DNA from 2 places in the Variovorax sp. GW531-E2 genome. Region 1 is predicted to be linked to the other one. Evidence: predicted binding sites of a transcription regulator. Region 1 holds the regulator's gene; the other holds the start of a gene.
What was found. The regulator NrdR, encoded in region 1, represses ribonucleotide reductase genes. The targets are predictions, from matches to a motif close to CACNANATNTNGTG.
Positions count from the first base shown of each region.

Region 2: a site for NrdR is predicted at 2,124-2,137, ahead of AC07XP_RS09005 (ribonucleoside-diphosphate reductase subunit alpha). Genes of this name have one in related genera too.

Region 1 covers NZ_JBWKXQ010000088.1:5,799-9,140, reverse strand. Annotated here, with positions in the region: gene AC07XP_RS30465 (lytic transglycosylase domain-containing protein) at 1-46, shown strand, start outside; ZMP/ZTP riboswitch at 96-222, shown strand; gene glyA (serine hydroxymethyltransferase) at 261-1,505, shown strand; gene nrdR (transcriptional regulator NrdR) at 1,539-1,982, shown strand; gene ribD (bifunctional diaminohydroxyphosphoribosylaminopyrimidine deaminase/5-amino-6-(5-phosphoribosylamino)uracil reductase RibD) at 2,023-3,141, shown strand; gene AC07XP_RS30445 (riboflavin synthase) at 3,228-3,342, shown strand, end outside.
Region 2 covers NZ_JBWKXQ010000010.1:17,180-20,521, reverse strand. Annotated here, with positions in the region: gene AC07XP_RS09015 (sigma-54-dependent transcriptional regulator) at 1-1,266, shown strand, start outside; gene ampD (1,6-anhydro-N-acetylmuramyl-L-alanine amidase AmpD) at 1,253-1,870, shown strand; gene AC07XP_RS09005 (ribonucleoside-diphosphate reductase subunit alpha) at 2,220-3,342, shown strand, end outside.

The DNA of each region.
Region 1 (3,342 bases):
CGGCAGCGAGCCGGCCAAGGTCGCCCTGCTCTCCGCAGTTTCCTGAGGCCTTGCCGGCCCTCCCGGCCCGGATGCGTGCGGGCCTGCGCTACACTCGGCCTGTACGCGACTGGCGATAGGCGCAGCACCCTGAAAAAGGTGCCACGCGCTGACGTGGAATACCACTGGGAAGCGTGCCGCCTGGCCACAACAGGCGTTCAGCCGTTCGCCTGGGCAGCCCTTGTTTGGTTGAACAAGGACCTCGTCTTCAAAGGACTGCCATGTACCAACGCAATATCCTGGTCGAACAGACCGATCCCGAAATCTGGGCCGCCATTCAAGCCGAAAACGCGCGCCAGGAACATCACATCGAGCTGATCGCCAGCGAGAACTACGCCTCGCCGGCCGTCATGGCCGCCCAGGGCTCGCAGCTCACTAATAAATACGCCGAAGGCTACCCGGGCAAGCGCTACTACGGCGGCTGCGAGCACGTCGACGTGGCCGAGCAACTGGCCATCGACCGCGTCAAGCAGATCTTCGGTGCCGACGCCGCGAACGTGCAGCCGCACTGCGGCGCCTCGGCCAACGAAGCCGTGATGCTCGCCTTCCTGAAGCCCGGCGACACCATCATGGGCATGAGCCTGGCCGAAGGCGGCCACCTGACCCACGGCATGCCTCTCAACATGAGCGGCAAGTGGTTCAACGTGGTGAGCTACGGCCTGGACGCCAACGAAGCCATCGACTACGACGCGATGGAGCGCAAGGCGCATGAGCACATGCCCAAGCTGATCATCGCGGGCGCCTCGGCCTACTCTCTGCACATCGACTTCGAGCGTTTCGCCAAGGTCGCCAAGGACGTCGGTGCGATCTTCATGGTCGACATCGCCCACTACGCCGGCCTCGTGGCCGCGGGCGTGTACCCCAACCCGGTGCCGCACGCCGACATCGTCACCTCGACCACGCACAAGAGCCTGCGCGGCCCGCGCGGCGGCATCATTTTGATGAAGTCGCAGCACGAGAAGGCGATCAACAGCGCCATCTTCCCCGGCCTGCAAGGCGGCCCGCTGATGCACGTGATCGCCGCCAAGGCCGTCGCGTTCAAGGAAGCCCTGACGCCCGAGTTCAAGGCCTACCAGCAACAGGTGGTCAAGAACGCCCAGATCGTGGCCGACACCCTCACCTCGCGCGGCCTGCGCATCGTGAGCGGACGCACCGAAAGCCACGTCATGCTGGTCGACCTGCGTTCGAAGGGCATCACGGGCAAGGAAGCCGAAGCCGTGCTGGGCGCCGCCCACATGACGATCAACAAGAACGCGATCCCCAACGACCCGGAAAAGCCGATGGTCACCAGCGGCGTGCGCATCGGCACCCCCGCCATGACCACCCGCGGCTTCAAGGACGAAGAGGCCCGCATCACGGCGAACCTGGTGGCCGACGTGCTCGAGAACCCGCGCGACGCGGCGAACATCGACGCGGTGCGCGCCAAGGTCCACGCCTTGACGAGCCGCTTCCCTGTCTACCGTTGATTTCGTAATCAGAAGAAGAGAAGCACTGGCCGCATGAAATGCCCTTTTTGCGGTCATCTCGAAACGCAGGTCGTCGAGACCCGCGTTTCGGAAGACGCCGACTTCGTCCGCAGGCGCCGCCAGTGCAGCGCCTGCGACAAACGCTTCACCACGTATGAGCGCCCCGACGTCAACTTCCCCGTCGTGGTCAAGAAGGACGGCAGCCGCGCCGACTTCGACTCGACCAAGGTGCGCGCCTCGATGATGCTGGCGCTGCGCAAGCGCCCCGTGAGCATCGAGCAGATCGACAACGCCCTGCTGCGCATCGAACAGAAACTCCTGGCCAGCGGCCTGCGCGAAATCGATTCGACGAAAGTCGGCGAGCTCGTCATGCGCGAACTCAAGAAACTCGACAAGGTCGCCTACGTGCGCTTTGCCTCGGTGTACCGCAGCTTCGAGGACGTGGACGAGTTCCGGCAGCTGCTGCGCGATATCTGAGCGGCGCGCCGACCCGCGCAGCCTTTTTCGCTCCGTACCCATGCCCTCTTCCGAACACATCGCGACCGCTCTGCGGCTGGCCGCCTCCGCGATCCGCCTGACCGACCCGAACCCGCGCGTCGGCTGCGTGCTGTGCGACGCCGACGGCCGCGTGATCGGCCAGGGCCACACCCAACAAGCCGGCGGCCCGCATGCCGAGGTGATGGCGCTGCGCGACGCGCAAGCCCAAGGCCATTCGACTGCGGGCGCCACCGCCTACGTCACGCTCGAACCCTGCTCGCACCACGGCCGCACCGGCCCCTGCTGCGACGCACTGATCGCCGCCGGCGTGCGCCGCGTCGTGGCCTCGCTCGCCGACCCGAACCCGCTCGTGGCGGGACAGGGCTTCGAGCGCCTGCGTGCGGCGGGCGTCGAGGTCGAAGTCGGCCCGGGCGCCGACGAATCCCGCGAGCTCAACATCGGCTTCTTCAGCCGCATGATCCGCCAGCAGCCCTGGGTTCGAATGAAGATCGCCGCCTCGATCGACGGCCGCACCGGCCTGCACAACGGCGTGAGCCAGTGGATCACCGGCGAGGCCGCGCGCGCCGACGGCCACGCCTGGCGGGCCCGCACCGGTGCCGTGCTGACCGGCGTCGGCACGCTGCTCGAAGACAACCCGCGGCTGGACGTGCGCCTGGTCGACACGCCGCGCCAGCCCCACCTCGTGGTGGTCGACAGCCATCTCCAGACCTCGCCCGACGCTCACATTTTCATAGCTGGCCGCGCCGTCTGGATCTACGCCGCCAGCCGGCACAACGAAGAAAAGGCGGCCGCACTCGAAGCCCGCGGCGCCACCATCACCTGCCTGCCCAACCTGCACGGCAAGGTCGACCTGCCCGCGATGCTCCGGGACCTCGCGGCGCGCGGCGTCAACGAGCTGCACGTCGAATCGGGCCACAAGCTCAACGGCTCGCTGCTGCGCGAGGGCTGCGTGGACGAGCTGCTGGTGTACCTGGCGCCCAAGCTGATCGGCAGCGGGCTCGACATCGCCAGCCACCTGCATGCCGAAGGCCCGCTCACCTCGCTCGCAGGCGCGCTGCCGCTCGAATTCAAGTCGGTGGACATGCTGGGGCCCGACCTGCGCATCGTCGCGCGCGTCGCCGGCCGCGACCGCTTCTGAGCCGCCGCCCACGCGGCGCGGCACATTCGCAGCCGCAAACCGGCCCTTCGGGCCGAAGACCCCTCGATGTCTGCGAAAATGTGGAAATGTTCACCGGAATCATCACCGGCGTGGGGCGCATCGCCGCCATCCACGACCTCGGCACCTCCTCCTCCTACGGCAAGCGACTCAGCATCGAGGTGCCCGACGGCTACCTCGACG
Region 2 (3,342 bases), on a different contig from region 1:
TCGGCCGAGAACGCGGTCGAGGCGCTGAAGGCCGGCGCCTTCGACTACCTCACGAAGCCGGTCGACCTGAAGCAGTTCCGCGCCGTGGTGGCGTCGGCCGTGCAGGCCAACCGCGCGGCGGTGGTCGTGCCGCAGAAGGCGCCGCCGCAGGCCGCCGGCCAGGGCGGCGAGCGTCCCGATGTGCTGGCCGTGACGCGCAGCGGCGCCACCGCGCTCGACCGGCTGGTCGGCGACTCCGACCCGATGCGCCTCGTGAAGTCGCGCATCGCCAAGGTGGCGCGCGGCATGGCGCCGGTGCTGGTGCGCGGCGAATCGGGCACCGGCAAGGAGCTGGTCGCGCGCGCCGTGCACGGCTGCAGCCAGCGCAGCGAAGGCCCCTTCGTCGCGGTGAACTGCGGCGCGATCCCCGAGAACCTGCTCGAGGCCGAGTTCTTCGGCGCCAAGAAGGGCTCGTACACCGGCTCCTCGCAGGACCGCGACGGCTACTTCCAGGCGGCGCGCGACGGCACGCTGTTCCTCGACGAAATCGGCGACCTGCCGCTGGCCATGCAGTCGAAGCTGCTGCGCGCCATCCAGGAACGCAGCGTGCGCGCCATCGGCTCGACGCAGGAAGACGCGGTCGACGTGCGCATCGTGAGCGCCACCCATAAAGACCTGCACGCCGAGGTGCTGGCCGGCCGCTTCCGGCAGGACCTGTTCTACCGGCTCAACGTGATCGAGATCGCCGTGCCCGCGCTGCGCGAGCGCCGCGAAGACCTGCCTGCGCTGTGCACCGCGCTGCTCGCGCGCATCGCGCAGGACGGCGGCCTGCCCGTGCCGCGCCTGTCCGACGCGGTGCTGCAGCGCCTGGCCCAGCACCCACTCGACGGCAACGTGCGCGAGCTCGAGAACCTGCTGCACCGCGCCGTGGCGCTGAACGACGGCGACGAGCTGCACATCGACCTGATGGGCGCGATGACGCCGATGCCGGCCGCGCCGCGCAGCGAATCCGCCGAAGCGCCAGCCGCCGTTGCGGTGGCTGCGGCCGCCGCGCCGGCGGTCGAGCCCAAGCCCGCGCCGCCGCCGCTGCCCTCCGACCTGCAAGCCTGGCTCGACCAGCAGGAGCGCGAGATCCTCGTGCGCGCGCTGCACGAAAGCGGCTTCAACCGCACGGCCGCCGCCGCGCGGCTGGGCATGAGCCTGCGCCAGATCCGCTACCGCATCGCGCGCCTGGGCATCTCCACGCCCAACGGCGACGACGGTGCCACCGCGCATGCCGACGACTGACGACCTCGCCACGACACCGGCCGGCGACGACAGACTTTGGCGCGCCGGCTGGTACCGCTTCGCCAAGGCCCTGCCCTCGCCCAACTTCGGCCCGCGCCCTGTCGGCGCGCAGACCGACCTGATCGTGCTGCATTCCATCAGCCTGCCACCGGGCGAATACGGCGGCGACGCCGTGCAGCAGCTCTTCACCAACCGGCTCGACTGGGACGCGCACCCGTACTTCCAGTCGATCCGCGGGCTCGAGGTGTCCTCGCATTTCTATGTGCGACGCAACGGCGAGCTCTGGCAGTTCGTGAGCTGCGAGGACCGCGCCTGGCATGCCGGCGTGTCGTCGTGGCGCGGACGCACCAACTGCAACGACGACTCCGTCGGCATCGAGCTCGAAGGCCTCGAGGGCGAACGCTTCGAGGAGGCGCAGTACGAGACGCTGGCCAGCCTGTGCGCCGCGCTCGCGCAGCACTACGCCATCGCCCACATCGCCGGCCACGAGCACATCGCGCCCGGTCGCAAGCAGGACCCCGGCGCCGGTTTCGACTGGCGCCTGCTGCGCGAACAGCTCGGCTGGAATCCACAGATGTTTCCCGAGCAGGTGGTCGCGCGCTAATTTTTTCAATCGCTCCGTGGCCCGCGATGCGCCGCTCTCGCAGCGCAGCAATCTCGCAAGCGCAGGCACGCGACGTAGCAACCATGCGGGCTGCAGGCCCAAATCGCCTTGCAAGCCGCGCCCCGTGCGGGTTGCGCCACCATGGGCCAGTATTCACGCGGCATCGCTGGCGATGCGCTGAGTGCGGCGCAATTCCTGTATGGGTTGCGTCCATAGGAAAACACTACCTGTAGTGGCTTGTAGGGCACAGACACCCTAGATATAGTGTCTTCCCGTTCGGCAACAACGCCGACGCAAGGCCCGCGAGGCCTTGCCAACCAACAAGAATTGCACAACCGAGAGGAAGCGAATGCAAACTGCACTGAACACCCCGTCGACCCCCCGCGCCGTCCCCGCGACGCCGCAGCAGCAACAAGACACTGCGGGCTCGCCCACCGGTCAGAACCTCGCGCACTACCAGATCATCCGCCGCAACGGCGCCGTCGTTCCCTTCGAGCCGAACAAGATCGCCATCGCCATGATGAAGGCCTTCCTGGCGGTGCACGGCACCCAGGGCGCGGCTTCCGCCAGCGTGCGCGAGACCGTCGACACGCTGACGCAAGGCGTGATCCGCGCCATGGTCCGCTCGCGTCCGGGCGGCGGCACCTTCCACATCGAAGACGTGCAGGACCAGGTCGAGCTCGGCCTGATGCGCGGCGGCCACCATGAAATCGCGCGCGCCTACGTGCTGTACCGCGAACGCCGCACCCAGGAACGCTCGAAGCAAGGCGAGCAGGACGTGCCCGCCGCGCCGGCGCTGCACGTGCTCGACAACGGCGAGCGCGTGGCGCTGGACCTGAACGAGCTCAAGGGCCTGATCGAATCGGCCTGCCAGGGCCTGGGCGACAGCATCACCGCCGCCCCCATCGTCGCCGAGACGATGCGCAACCTGTACGACGGCGTGCCGCTGGACGAGGTCTACAAGGCCTCCATCCTGGCCGCCCGCACGCTGATCGAGAAGGACCCCGACTACACCTTCGCCACCGCGCGCCTGCTGCTGCACACGATCTTCAAGGAAATCATCGGCCGCGAAGTGATGCCGGTCGAGCGCGCCACCGCCTACGCCGACTACTTCCCGCAGTTCATCAAGAAGGGCGTCGAAAACGAGCTACTCGACGAGAAGCTGCTGCAGTACGACCTGCCCCGCCTGGGCGCCGCCCTGAAGGCCGAGCGCGACAACCAGTTCGACTACCTGGGCCTGCAGACGCTGTACGACCGCTACTTCCTGCACGTGCGCAAGACCCGCATCGAACTGCCGCAGGCGTTCTTCATGCGCGTGGCCATGGGCCTGTCGCTGAACGAAATCGACCGCGAAGCCCGCGCCATCGAGTTCTACGAAGTGCTGTCGTCGTTCGACTTCATGTCGAGCACGCCCACCCTGTTCAACGCCGGCACGCTGCGCTCGCAGCTGTCCAGCTGCTACCTGACCACCG